DNA from 2 places in the Kitasatospora sp. NPDC127035 genome. Region 1 is predicted to be linked to the other one. Evidence: riboswitches for the same ligand, from Rfam matches in the RefSeq annotation. Region 1 holds a riboswitch; the other holds the start of a gene.
The links. Region 1 has a riboswitch for cyclic di-AMP ahead of ACFWIC_RS14530 (transglycosylase family protein). Riboswitches for the same ligand answer to the same signal wherever they lie in the genome.

Region 1 (6,851 bases):
CCAGCGAGACGCCCAGGATGGCGTTGGCGCCGAGCGAGGACTTGTCCGGGGTGGCGTCCAGGTCGAGCATGGCCTGGTCGATCAGGCGCTGCTCGGTGGCGTCGTAGCCGACGAGCTCCGGGCCGATCTGCTCGATGACGGCCAGGACGGCCTTCTCCACGCCCTTGCCGAAGTAGCGGTTCTTGTCACCGTCGCGGAGCTCCAGCGCCTCGAAGGCGCCGGTGGAGGCACCCGACGGGACAGCGGCGCGGCCGGTGCTGCCGTCGTCGAGGCCCACCTCGACCTCGACCGTGGGGTTGCCACGCGAGTCGAGGATCTCACGGGCTACGACGACATCGATGGACGGCACGAGGCATCTCCTAGCGGAAACAGGTTCGGCTGACGGTGGGTGCTGTCGGCCGGACGATTGCGGAGTCGTTACGACCAGAGCCTAACCGCACGGGCTCTCCGGGCCACGTCGGCCCGGGTCCCGTCTCAGCGTGTGGCACGGCTACCCGCCGGTAGTTCACCTGGTTGCCCCACGGAAGGGGGCCGGATCGGGACGAAGGGGCCGGACCCGGTCGAACCCGGCCCCCCTCGCGATCCACCGGCGAAACGGCATCAGCCGAGGGTGAGCACCTGGCCGGGGACGATCAGGTCGGGGTCGCCGCCGACGGTGCCGCGGTTGCCGTCGTAGAGCGCCTGCCAGCCGCCGGAGACACCCTGGCCGGCGGCGATGCCGGCGAGCGTGTCGCCCGCCCGGACGGTGTAGCCGTGGCCCGCGCCCTGCTGGGCGGCCGGGGCGCTCTGGGCGGCGGCCGGACGGGCGTCCTGGACCGCGGCCTGACCGGCGTACTGCTGGTAGACGCTCTGGTGGCTGGTCCAGTACCAGCCGCCGTTGTTCTCGTACCAGAACACCTTCGCGTCGGCGTCCCAGCCGGACGTGCCGGAGAAGGACGGGGCCTGCCCGTACTGCTGCACCTGCGGCCGGTCCTGCTGGGCCTGCGGCTTCGGCGCGGCGTGCTTCGGGGCCTGCTTGGCCGCCTGGGCCGGCTTCTCCTGCTGGGCCGACTTCGGCGCGGCGTGCTTCGGCGCGGTGGTCTGCGGGGCGGTGGTCTGCGGCGCGCTCGGCTGGGTGGCGGCCTGCGGGACGGCCGGCTTGGCGTCCGCCGAGGTGTCGACCGCCGCCGGGGCGCCGCCCTTGCTCAGGCCCGCCTTCTTGGAGCAGACCGGCCAGGCGCCCGGCCCCTGCGAGGCGAGGACCTTCTCGGCCACCGAGATCTGCTGCGCCTTGGAGGCCTGGTTGGCCTGCGGCGCGTACGAGGTGCCGCCGAACGCCTTCCAGGTGCTGGGCGTGAACTGCAGGCCGCCGTAGAAGCCGTTGCCGGTGTTGATGCTCCAGTTGCCGCCGGCCTCGCACTGGGCGACCGCGTCCCAGGTGGAGACCGGGGCGGCGGAGGCACCGGTGGCGCTGAGGATCGGCAGGGCCAGCCCGACACCGGCGACGCCGGCGACGGCGATGGCCTTCTCGGTCTGGGTACGACGACGATGACGGCCGGTTCCGACGAACAGCATGAAGAGGTCCCTCTCCGCACGCCTGCGAGGTGAGCTGTCGGGTTCGGACCGGGAGGTGGCCCGGCCGCGCGAGGCGGCTTCACCCCAAGCCGTGGGGGACGGCAACAAACCTGGTTCCCCCGCCCCTGCCCAGGGTCTGGTCGGTTTCCCGGGGCACGACGGGCAGGACTCGGCGTTCCGTGCTCGGGGCTCGCAGCTGCGAACTCCACGGAGAGTAGACAGATCCGTAGAGCAATCACAAGCTCATATCGTCGGTATCACACGGAAATCACGTCAGGTGATGGATCGCTCACCAACGGGGGCGCTATGTCCGGGTTGGTGGCGGTTCAATCTCGCCGTCCTGCCTGGTCGGAGACCTTCCGTCAGCGTGTCGCGGGTCGCCTCACCGATCGGACGGAGCACCGGACGACTGCCCGGAAGAGGCCCTTTCGGGCATCTTCTCGGGGGTGAATTCCACGGGAAGTTCACGAAGTCCACGCATGATCAGACCACCGCGCCACCGCAGGTTCTCCGGGCTCTCGGCGAGCCGCAGGTCGGGCAGCCGGGAGAGCAGCGTGGCCAGCGCGGACCGCCCCTCCAACCGGGCCAGCGGGGCGCCGATGCAGTAGTGGATGCCGTGCCCGAAGCCCAGGTGCGGGTTGTCCGCGCGGGCCAGGTCGAGGGTGTTCTCGTCGGCGAACCGCGCCGGGTCCCGGTCCGCCGCCGCGAGCACGACCAGCACCGGGTCCCCGGCCGGGATGTCCACCCCTCCGATGGTCAGCGGGCTGGTCGCGAACCGCCACGTCGCCAGCTCCACCGGCCCGTCGTAGCGCAGGAGTTCCTCGATCCCGGTCTCCAGCAGACCGCTCTCGCCACGGGCGATCGACTCCTGGAGCAGGGCGCGCTGGCCGGGATTGCGCAACAGCGCGTACGTGCCGTTGCCGATCAGGTTCACGGTCGTCTCGAACCCGGCGAAGAGCAGGATGAAGGCCATCGCCGCGGCCTCGTTCTCGGTGAGGTGCTCGCCGTGGTCACCGGCCCGGATCAGCCCGGAGATCAGGTCGTCCCCGAGGTCCGCCCGCTTGCGGTGGATCAGCTCCGCCAGGTACTCGCGCATCCGCTTCACCGCGCGCCCCACACCGCCGCGCCGGCCACCGCCGTGCCGGATCATCATCCCGGCCCAGTCCCGGAAGTCGTCCTGGTCCTCGGCGGGCACCCCGAGCATGTCGCAGATCGCGTAGATGGGGAGCGGGAAGGCGAACTCGTGGATCAGGTCGGCGCTCCCGCGCTCCGCGAACCCGTCGATCAGCCGGTCGGTCAGCTGCTGCACCCGGGGCTCGAAGGCCGCCACCCGGCGCGGCGTGAACGCCTTCGACACCAGACGGCGGAGCCGGGTGTGGTCCGGCGGATCGATGTTCAGCAGGTGCGTCATCAGGTCGGCCTGGCGCTCGCCCGGGATGCCGACCCGGCCGGCGCGGTGCGCCTGCTCGCTGTGGTTCGCCGGGTTCTTGGAGAGCCGGCCGTCCGCCAGCGCCTGCCGGGCGTCCGCGTACCGCGTCACCAGCCACGCCTCCACGCCGCTCGGCAGGGTGGTGCGGTGCACCGGCTCGTGCTCGCGCAGCCACGCGTACGCCGGGTACGGGTCGGCGGCGAAGTCCCAGGTGAAGAGCGGAGGGCGGGCGGAGGCGGGCTGGACTGGCATGGAACGACGGTATCCCGGGTGCAAGTCGGACACGACAGGCGTGAGTCTGGTCACCTGAGGGGTATTCCCTGTTGCGGAGGGTCAGGACGTGCCTACGATCCTCCGCAAGATGTCCGTGGGCGCCGGTGCGGGGCCGCCCACAGGGAGGAGCAACACCATGCGGGACACCGGTTCGGTCGTCGTGATCGCGGTACTCCACGGCGGGTCGGGGGCCGACCTCGCCCGCAGGTTCACCGCCGCCGGAGCAGCCGGGATCCTCATCGCCGACCAGCAGGTCGGCATCGCCGAGGACCTCGCCACCGAGCTCGACCGGCCGGGCTGCCCGGTCGTCGGCGTCTGCGGCGACATCCGCCGCCCCAGCGACGTCGCCGCCCTCGTCGACACCGCCGAGAAGCACCTCGGCCCGATCGACCTGTTCTGCGTGGCCGGACCGGACGGCGAGCGGATCGTGTCGCTCGCCGACCTGCCCGACCACCTCGACCTGGAGCGGCTCGCCGAACTGGTCGCGCTGGTCGGCGAGGCGATCGGCGAGGTCGTCCCGGCGCAGCGGCGGCCGGCGAAGGACGTCGCGCGGGTCTGACCCGCGGTGGCGGGCCGGGCGCCCCGGTCCGCCGCGCGCGGGTGGCCCGGGCGACTCCGACTACTCCGGCTGCTCGGGCTGCTCCGACTGCTCCGACTGCTCCGACTGTTCGGGCTTGAGGCCCTCGGCCGCGCGGACCGCGTCCCGGTAGCCGCGTGCCGCCGCCCGCAGCGCGGCGTCCACGTCCACCCCCGCGTCGTGCGCGCGCTGCGCCACCGCGAGCAGCAGCCCGCCCGCCGACTCCGGCGTGAGCTCCGCGGGCAGCTCGTACGGCTCGTCCGACACGCCCGCGAACCCGGACCGGCGCACCCGCGACACCAGCTTCGCCGCGTACGCCAGCGACGGCAGCCCGGCCGGCACGCCGTCCAGCACCGACTCGCGCTCCGACTTCTCGGCGGCCTTCAGCGTCTCCCAGTTCGCCTCCACCTCGGCGGCGCCCGTCGCCTCGGCGTCCCCGAACACGTGCGGGTGCCGGTACATCAGCTTCTCGACGATGTCGCCCGCCACGTCGTCCACCGAGAAGGGGTCGGTGGGGTGCTCCTCGGCGATGCGGGAGTGGAAGAACACCTGGAGCAGGACGTCTCCGAGCTCCTCGCGGAGCGTGTCGCGGTCCCCCTCCTCGATCGCCTCGACCAGCTCGTAGGCCTCCTCGACCAGGTACTTCACCAGGCTGGCGTGGGTCTGCTCGGCGTCCCACGGGCAGCCGCCCGGCGAGCGGAGGCGGTCCATCACGGAGGCCAGGTCCAGCAGGCGGGCGCCCGGCAGGTCGTACGAGCCCGGCAGCACCTCGATCTCCGGCACCTCGCCCGCGTGCTCCACCGCGAGGCGCGCCAGCGCGTCGGTCAGCCCCGGGTCCCCGTCCGGACCACCCAGCCAGACCGTCGGGCCCTCCCCGGCCTGCTGCCCGGTCAGGAGCCTGGCCAGCGACGGCGCGGAGCCGGCCGGCACGACCTCCACCTCGACGCCGGCCTGTCGTACGGGGGCGAGCTGCGGATGCCCGGCGTCCCCCGCCAGCACCCGCCCCGCCGACCGCAGGGCCTCCCACGCGGACCAGGACAGCAGCCCGGGGGCCACCCGGTGGGTGGTGGTGAGGAGGATCAGCTTCGCGCCCGGAGGATTCGTCGTCACATCCCCGAACCTACCCGGCGCCGTCGTCTCCCCGCTCGCGGGTTTCGGCGCCCGGCCGCCCGGGAGTGCCTGCCGCCGTCCGCCGCTCCGCACCCCGCCCGCGCCGTCCGGAGCGGTCAGCGCGCGAGCCAGGGGTGGGCGGCGGGGGCGAGGCCGACGCGGTCCGGGTCCCAGGTGCCGTACCGGGGGTTGACCCGCAGGTGGAGGGCGACGGCGGCGGCGGCCAGGGCCCGGCGGACCGCCCTGTCTCCCGTCGGGGTGCCGGCGTCCTGGCCGGCGTCCGCGGCGAGGCGGTGGATCCCCAGCCGGCGGCGGAGGTGGTCGTCGATCGCCCCGCCCGGCACGCCCAGCCCGGCGAGCGCCCCGGCCAGCGGTTCCGCGCCGCCGTAACGCACCTCCTCCGCCGCGCGGGCCGCCGCCACCTCGGCCGCACCGACCGCCGGCCCCCGGTCGGCCACCGCCCGGGCCACCACCGCGTCGAGCACCAGATCGGTGACGGCCCGCCTGACCAGTCCGTCCGACTCCTGCCGGGCATCGGCCGACGCGCCGCCGGACACGTGCCGCAGTGCGGCCACCCGCGCCTCCACCGCCCCGACCGGGATCCGCCGGCCGTCCAGCACCGCCGCGGTGCCCGCCGTCAGCCCGGCGTTCCCGCACGCGGACAGGCCCGCAACGGCCAGCAGGGCACCGGCGGCGGCGGTCCGACGACGGTGCATGGCGATCTCCGGGAGGCTTCCGTGGCTACGGGGGAAGGCGCGCGGCGGGGTCGGGGCTGGGCGGCGAGGGGGCGGCCGGGCGTTCCTCCCGAGCCTAGGCCGGGGCGGGCGGCCAGGCGCGGACCGTGGCCCGAACGGGTCACACGGGGCGGCGCGGGCTTCGGGCCTCGTGTCTCGGGCTTCGGGCTTCGGGCTTCGGGCGTAAACCCTGACGATCGTCCAGGTCGCCGTCTGCCTTTCGGGTCAGGTCGTGGCCCACTTGCTGCTCCTACCGTCCCGATCATGTCGAAAACGGTCAGGAACAACGCTGCCGGGAGGCGGGCGGCCGAGCGCCGGGCAACCGGGAGCGGTCGGGCATCGGGCGGGCGGACGAGGAACGGACGGAGGGCGGGAGCACGGACCGCAGGACGGACGGCGGGTCTGCGGGTGACCCTCGCCGTGGCGCTTCCGGCGGCAGGGGCCTGTCTGGTCGGCCTGCTGGCCCCCGCGCACGGGGGTGGGGAAGGACCGGTCCGGGTGGTCGCCGGCGCGTCCGCCACCGGCTACCGGCGGGTGGTGGAGGCCGTCGCCGACGCGCCGCGCCCGGCGGCCGAGCTGGTGGAGCCCGCGACCGAGGCCGGACTGCTGGTGCTGGGCCTGTTGCTGGCGCTCGGCTGGTGGACGGCGCGGGGGCGACGGGACGCCCGCACGGTCGCGGGGGTGGTGCTCACCGGCCTCGGGACGGTGCTCGCGTACGGGGCGAGCGAGGTGCTGAAGACCGTGATCGACGAGGAGCGGCCCTGCCGCGCGCTGGTCGGGCTCCCGGCCACCGTGCTCGCGGACTGCCCTCCGCCCGGCGACTGGTCGTTCCCCAGCAACCACGCGACCCTGGCCGTCTCGCTGGCCACCGGCCTCGTGCTGCTGAGCCCGCGCCGGGCCTGGTTGGTCGTCCCGGTCGGCCTCGGGACGGCGGCGCTGCGGGTGGCGGCCGGCGTGCACTACCCGCACGACGTGGTCGCGGGGGCCGCTCTCGGCGGAACGGTCACGGCCGCGCTGGTCGTCGCGCTGCTGCCCTCGGCGACGGCGCTGGTCGACTCGCAGAACGGCGTCCGGCCGCTCGGGCCGCTGCTGCTGGCCCGGGCCACGACGCCGGCCGCCGCCCCGGGTCCGGACACGGACCCGGCGGCGGGGTCAGGTTCCGGAGGCCGCGGTC
Region 2 (6,851 bases), on a different contig from region 1:
CAGCTGGTAGCTGAATGGTGTGACCAGTGAGATCTCCGCCTCCGAGGGAGCGAGCTTGCGCTCCAGACGGCGCGCGCACTCCAGCCCGGCGAAGCCGCCGCCCACGATCAGGATCCGGGGTCGTTCCATCGTGCGTCCCTCACAGTGCATGTCGTTCAGTCACGGTGTCGTTCAGTCACGGTGCGGGCCGAGTCGGTGCCGGTCGAATCGGCGCAGTTCACAGCGGTGCAGGTCACGGCAGTACAGGTGCCAGGTGGTGCCGGTGGTGCCGGTGGTGCCGGTGGTGCCGGGCAGGCGTCTACCCCGCTACTGTCCGCCACACTCGCACGGAGCAGCACGGGCTGCCACCGGGACGACCCGGGCGGGCGAGCATGCCGAGCGACACCCGCCCCGTGCATATGCCGGATAGGCTGTCGGCCGTGCTCCCCGAGGTGACGGCGGTCCGTTATGTGACGCCACTGCGAGAAGGCGGCTCGATGCCGGGCCTGGTCGAGGCCGACGACCGGCGGCTCTACGCGCTGAAATGGGTCGGTGCCGCGCAGGGCCGCAAGGCGCTGGTCGCGGAGGTGCTGGCCGGGGAGCTCGGCCGGCGGCTCGGCCTGCCGGTGCCCGAACTGGTCACCGTCGACCTGGACCCGGTGCTGGCGCGCAGCGAGCCGGACCCGCAGATCCAGGATCAGATGAGGGCCAGCGGCGGGGTCAACCTGGGCATGGCCTTCGTCAGCGGTGCGCTCAACTTCGACCCGGTCTGCTTCGAGGTGGACTCCGGACTGGCCGGTCAGGTGCTCTGGTTCGACGCGCTGATCGGCAACGTCGACCGCTCCTGGCGCAATCCCAACCTGCTGGTCGCCACCGGCGGGCTGCGGCTGATCGACCACGGCGCCAGCCTGATCTTCCACCACCACTGGCCCGGCGCCGCTGCCTGGATCCGCCGGGCGTACGACGCCTCCGACCACGCGCTGCTGCGCGCCGAGCCCGACCTGCTCGCGGCCGACAAGGTGCTCGCCCCGCTGGCGGAGTCGGCGATCGGGGAGGCGGTGGCGCGGATCCCCGAGGTCTGGCTGGCGGACGAGCCGGGGTTCGACTCGCCCGAGGCGGTGCGCGCCGCGTACCGCGCCCAGCTGACCGAGCGACTGGCCGGTCCGCGGGACTGGCTGCCGGAGGTGTCCGCATGACCGGTCCGATCCGGTCGGCGCTGCCGGCCGTCGCCGAGCTGCACGACTACGAGTACGCGGTGATCCGGGCGGTGCCCCGGGTGGAGCGCGGCGAGTGCGTCAACGTCGGCGTGCTGCTGTACTGCCGGCAGAGCGCCCACCTGGCGGCGCGGACGCACCTGGACCAGGCGCGGCTGCTGGCGCTGGACCCGGTGGTCGACGTCGCCGGGGTGCGGCGGGCGCTGCACGGGATCGAGGTGGTCTGCCAGGGCGGGCCGCAGGCCGGTCCGGCGGCGGCGGACAGCCCGGGTCAGCGGTTCCGCTGGCTGACCGCGCCGCGCAGCGCGGTGGTCCAGCCGGGGCCGGTGCACACCGGGCTGACCGCCGACCCGGAGGCCGAGCTGCGGCGGCTCTTCGACCAGCTGGTGCTCTGACCGGGCGGCCCGCGCTCCGGACGGCAGGTCTTTGCCGTGCTCAAAGCTTGAGTTACTGAAGCACTCGGTCGTACCCTGACCTCATGGGTTCGACAGCGACGACGACCGTACCGACCAACGGCGAGCTGATGGAGGCACTGGCCGCCGTCGGCGCCGCGTACTTCCAGGACTTCGCGGCCGCCGCGTCCCGGCACGGTCTCTCCTCCTCGCAGGCCAAGGCGCTCGGCGCCGTCCAGGAGCCGGTGCCGATGCGCGCGCTGGCCGGCCGCCTCGGCTGTGACGCCTCCAACGTGACCGGGATCGTCGACCGTCTGGAGTCGCTGGGCCTGGCCCACCGCGAGGCGGCGGCCGGGGACCGGCGGGTCAAGATCGTCGTCATCACCGAGCAGGGCCGGGAGATCCTGGGGCTGATCCGGGGCGAGATGAGCCGGACCCACCAGGCCATCGGGACCATGACCGACGAGCAGCGGGTGGCGCTGCACTCGGTCTGCGTCCAGGTGCTCCCGGTGCTCAGCGGCCGGGCGGCTCCCTGAGGCCTCCGCGACTCCCGGGCGCGCCCGGCGCGACCGCTGCCCCCGTTTCCGTCGGCCCCCGGCCCGGCCCGGGCCGCTCCGTCCGGTCCGTCCGGCCCGTCCGCCGTGGCCGCCGGACCGGCGCGGTTCCGGCTGACCTCGGCTGTTAGGCTTGCGAAGCGTGAGCGCGAAGCCCCAGATCCCCAATGTCCTGGCCTCCCGGTACGCCTCGGCGACCCTGGCCCAGCTCTGGTCCCCCGAGCACAAGGTGGTGCTTGAGCGCCACCTCTGGCTTGCCGTCCTGAAGGCCCAGCAGGACCTCGGCGTCGAGGTGCCGGCCGCGGCCGTCGCCGACTACGAGCGAGTGATCGACCAGGTCGACCTCGCGTCGATCGCCGCCCGCGAGCGGATCACCCGGCACGACGTGAAGGCCCGCATCGAGGAGTTCAGCGAGCTCGCCGGCCACGAGCAGATCCACAAGGGGATGACCTCCCGCGATCTGACCGAGAACGTCGAGCAGCTGCAGATCCGGCAGTCGCTGGAGCACGTGCGCGACCGCGCCGTGGCCGTCCTGGTCCGGCTGGGCCGTCTGTCCGCCCAGCACGCCGAGCTGGTCATGGCCGGCCGCTCGCACAACGTGGCCGCGCAGGCCACCACCCTGGGCAAGCGCTTCGCGACCGTCGCCGACGAGCTGCTGGTCGCCTTCCGCCGCCTGGAGGAGCTGATCGCCCGGTACCCGCTGCGCGGGATCAAGGGCCCGGTCGGCACCGCCCAGGACATGCTCGACCTGCTCGACGGCGACACCGACAAGCTCTCCGAGCTGGAGCGCCGGGTCGCCGCGCACCTCGGCTTCGACAACGTGCTCACCAGCGTCGGCCAGGTCTACCCGCGCTCGCTGGACTTCGAGGTGCTGACCGCCCTCGTCCAGCTGTCGGCCGCGCCGTCCAGCCTGGCCAAGACGATCCGCCTGATGGCCGGCCACGAGCTGGTCACCGAGGGGTTCAAGGAGGGCCAGGTCGGCTCCTCCGCGATGCCGCACAAGATGAACACCCGCTCCTGCGAGCGCGTCAACGGCCTGGCCGTCATCCTGCGCGGCTACGCGTCGATGACCGCCGAGCTGGCCGGCGACCAGTGGAACGAGGGCGACGTCTCCTGCTCCGTGGTCCGCCGGGTCGCGCTGCCGGACGCCTTCTTCGCGTTCGACGGTCTGCTGGAGACCTTCCTGACCGTCCTCGACGAGTTCGGCGCCTTCCCCGCCGTGATCGAGGCCGAGCTGGACCGCTACCTGCCGTTCCTGGCCACCACCAAGGTGCTGATGGGAGCGGTCCGCGCGGGCGTCGGCCGGGAGGCCGGCCACGAGGTCATCAAGGAGCACGCCGTCGCCTCCGCGCTCGCGATGCGCGCCGGCGCCCGGGAGAACGAGCTGCTGGACCGCCTCGCGAACGACGAGCGGATCCCGCTGGACCGGGCCGCGCTGGACGCGCTGCTGGGTGACCGGCTCTCCTTCACCGGCGCCGCCGGTGCCCAGGTCGCCGAGGTCGTCCGGCAGATCGAGGCGGTCGCGGCCGCCCACCCCGAGGCCGCCAAGTACGCTCCGGGCGACATCCTCTGACGTTCCGTCAGGCTGGTCCGGCGTCTCGTCAGGCGTCCGGCCGGGGCCCCGTCACCGTACCGGTGGCGGGGCCTTCGCCGTGCTCGGACGCCTCCGGCGCGTGGCCCGGATCCAGTGGCGGTGCGCCGGTGGCGCAGGCGTACCGGCAGTCCGGCTCGGCCACCGGGTGATCCTCCGGCGCCAGGACGTTGCCGTGCACGGTGACCAGCGCGGTCAGCCCGCCGGCCACCAGCAGCCCGGCGCAGATCAGCATCGCGGTGCGGAACGCCGCGTCCACCGAGGCCGGCACCTGGTAGGCGTCGCCGCTCAGCCCGGCCAACGACGGCAGGGCGGCGACCGCGAGCAGGCCGGCGGCCCGGGCGGCGGCGTTGTTCACGCCGCTGGCGATCCCCGCGTGCCGCACCTCCACCGCCGCCAGCACCGTCGCGGTCAGCGGTGCGACCAGCAGCACCATCCCGCAGCCCATCACCGTGACGGCCGGCAGCACGTCCGTCCAGTACGAGGCGTCGGGGCCGATCCGCAGCATCAGCAGCACGCCGGCGGCGCAGAGCAGCGGGCCGACGGTGAGCGGCAGCCGGGGCCCGATCCGCTTGCCCAGCCGTCCGGCCCGCGCGGAGAGCGCCAGCATCAGCACGGTGATCGGCACCAGGGCCACCCCGGAGACCAGGGGGGAGAAGCCGGAGACGATCTGGAGCTGCACGACGAGCAGGAAGAAGACCCCGCTGAACGCCGCGTAGACGGCGAGGGTGACCAGGTTCACCGCCGTGAACAGGCGTGACGAGAAGAGTCCGAGCGGCAGCATCGGCTCCGGCGTGCGGCGCTCGACCAGCACGAAGGCCACGCCCAGCAGCAGCCCGGCCGCCCCGGTGAGCCAGACCCCCGGGGAGAGGCCCTCCCCGGCGGCGGTCAGCGCGTAGGTGAAGGTCCCCAGGGCCACTGCGGCCAGCACCGCGCCGAGGACGTCGAACCGGCCGGTCGAGGACTCGTCCCGGCTCTCCGGCACGTGTCGGGCGGTCACCGCGACGACCAGCACGGCCAGCGGGACGTTCAGGAGGAAGATCCACCGCCAGCCCGGCCCGTCCACCAGCCAGCCGCCGAGGAACGGTCCGACCGCCGCCGACACCCCGCCGAGGCCGGACCAGAGGCCGACCGCGGCGGAGCGGTCCTCGGGGTGGAAGACCGCCTGGAGCATCGCCAGTGATCCCGGGGTGAGCAGGGCCCCGCCGACGCCCTGCACCGCGCGGGCGGCGACCAGCACCTCGATGGTGGGCGCGGCCGCGCAGGCCGCGGAGGCGACGGCGAACCAGACCACGCCGAGCAGGAAGATCCGGCGCCGGCCGTACCGGTCCCCGAGCGCGCCGCCGAGCAGGATCAGCCCGGCCAGGGTGAGCAGGTAGGCGTTGAGCGTCCACTGCAGGGCAGCGAGCGGGGCGTCGAGATCGGTCCCGATCCTGGGCAGCGCGACGTTCACGACGGTCCCGTCGAGCATCGCCAGGCTGGAGCCGAGCACCGTCGCCAGAAGTACCCAGCGACCCTGCGCGGTGCCCAACCGCAGGATGCCGGCCTCGGAGGTGGCCACGGCATGATCGTCCGCCCCGGGGGCCGACGTGACAAGGGTCACCGGGGGCGTGTCGGCGGATGGCTTTCCGTGAGTGATCGTGTGCGGACCGGTCCGGAAATCGGCGGAGGGTCGTGGATCAGTGGCACGCCGTGAATCGATTGTGTGCGTACTGTGCAGCCGATCATTCGGAGCGTGACGGCGGTCCGGTGTTTTGTTGCGAGTTCAAGAGATCGACATTGCTTCACTCGGACGGATGAGTTTTAGTTCAGCGACCGCCCGGCGTCAGCCCGGGTGGCCACCGGGTGGAACGCCTAGTCCTGCCGCTGCCCGGTGGTACGCAACGAACTCTGTTCGGCAGGAGCGGGGGACCCAAAGGTAAGTCGCCGGACCGGAATTCGCGGTCCGGCTTGGGGTGAAGCCGCCTAGATGCGGCCGGGCAACTCCAGCCCGAACCCGACAGCTCACCTCGTAGGCGTCGGAGAGGACATCAGCCATGGCCGCACAGGCTCGTCGTATCGCCCTGCCCCGCGCCGTCCGCATCGGTATCGCCACCGCCGTCACCGGCGCCGCCTTCGCCCTCCCGCTGGTCACCGCGGTGAGCGCCCAGGCCCACGAGGCTCCGGCCGCCAAGCCCCACCAGACCAGCACCTGGAACGGCGCCGCCAGCGTCGACGCCGCCCCGGCCGCCGCTCCGGCCGCCGAGACCGCCCCGGCCGCCGCGGCCGAGGAGACCTACAAGGTCGCCGGCGGGGACACCCTGTCGAAGATCGCCGACGCGAAGAACGTCCAGGGCGGCTGGGAGGCCCTGTACGAGCACAACCGCTCGGTCGTCGGCGCCAACCCGAACCTGATCTACCCGGGCCAGCAGCTCGCACTCGGCGGCAAGGCCGTCGAGGCCGCCAAGCCGGCCGCGCCCGCCGCCAAGCCGCAGGTCTCGCAGGACTCGGTGAAGCCGGCCGCCAAGCCCGCCGCCCCGGCCGCGAAGCCCGCCGCCCCGGCCGTCAAGCCGGTCGCCCCGGCCGCGAAGCCCGCCGCGCCCGCCGCCAAGCCCGCGCCGGTCCAGGCCGCGAAGCCCGCCGCCCCGGCGCCGGCTCCCGTGGTCGCCTCCTCCGGCTACGTCGCCCCGCTGGCCGGTACCAAGCTCGGTACCGCCTACGGTGTCGCCGGTTCCATGTGGTCCTCCGGCCACCACACCGGTGTCGACTTCTCCGCTGCCACCGGCACCCCGCTGCGCGCCATCGCGGCCGGCACCGTGGTGAAGGCCGGCAACGGCGGCGCCTACGGCAACGAGGTCGAGATCAAGCTCGCCGACGGCAAGTACGCCCAGTACGCGCACCTGTCCTCGATCGCGGTGAAGGTCGGTCAGACCGTCACCGCCGGCCAGCAGATCGGCCTCTCCGGTGCGACCGGCAACGTGACCGGCCCGCACCTGCACTTCGAGATCCGCACCGGCTCGGAGTACGGCTCGGACATCGACCCGATCGCCTACCTGCGGGCGCACGGCGTCTCGATCTGATCGAGCACCAGAACCACCGCTGGGTGCGGGGTGAACGACCTCCCGGAATGGTCATGTCGGGT

Region 2: linked by a shared signal. The riboswitch ahead of ACFWIC_RS36520 (peptidoglycan DD-metalloendopeptidase family protein) and the one ahead of ACFWIC_RS14530 (transglycosylase family protein) in region 1 are both predicted to bind cyclic di-AMP.

The regions. Positions count from the first base shown of each region.
Region 1 is NZ_JBHXDN010000017.1:7,843-14,693, forward strand. Features, by position in the region: gene eno (phosphopyruvate hydratase) at 1-349, opposite strand, end outside; gene ACFWIC_RS14530 (transglycosylase family protein) at 601-1,554, opposite strand; cyclic di-AMP (ydaO/yuaA leader) riboswitch at 1,560-1,706, opposite strand; gene ACFWIC_RS14535 (cytochrome P450) at 1,937-3,235, opposite strand; gene ACFWIC_RS14540 (SDR family NAD(P)-dependent oxidoreductase) at 3,393-3,815, shown strand; gene ACFWIC_RS14545 (MazG family protein) at 3,876-4,943, opposite strand; gene ACFWIC_RS14550 (hypothetical protein) at 5,060-5,659, opposite strand; partial or broken gene ACFWIC_RS14555 (phosphatase PAP2 family protein) at 5,942-6,640, shown strand; gene ACFWIC_RS14560 (response regulator transcription factor) at 6,830-6,851, opposite strand, start outside.
Region 2 is NZ_JBHXDN010000086.1:32,786-39,636, forward strand. Features, by position in the region: gene ACFWIC_RS36490 (NAD(P)/FAD-dependent oxidoreductase) at 1-129, opposite strand, end outside; gene ACFWIC_RS36495 (HipA family kinase) at 420-1,175, shown strand; gene ACFWIC_RS36500 (DUF3037 domain-containing protein) at 1,172-1,588, shown strand; gene ACFWIC_RS36505 (MarR family winged helix-turn-helix transcriptional regulator) at 1,672-2,121, shown strand; gene purB (adenylosuccinate lyase) at 2,282-3,712, shown strand; gene ACFWIC_RS36515 (MFS transporter) at 3,741-5,291, opposite strand; cyclic di-AMP (ydaO/yuaA leader) riboswitch at 5,602-5,763, shown strand; gene ACFWIC_RS36520 (peptidoglycan DD-metalloendopeptidase family protein) at 5,767-6,789, shown strand.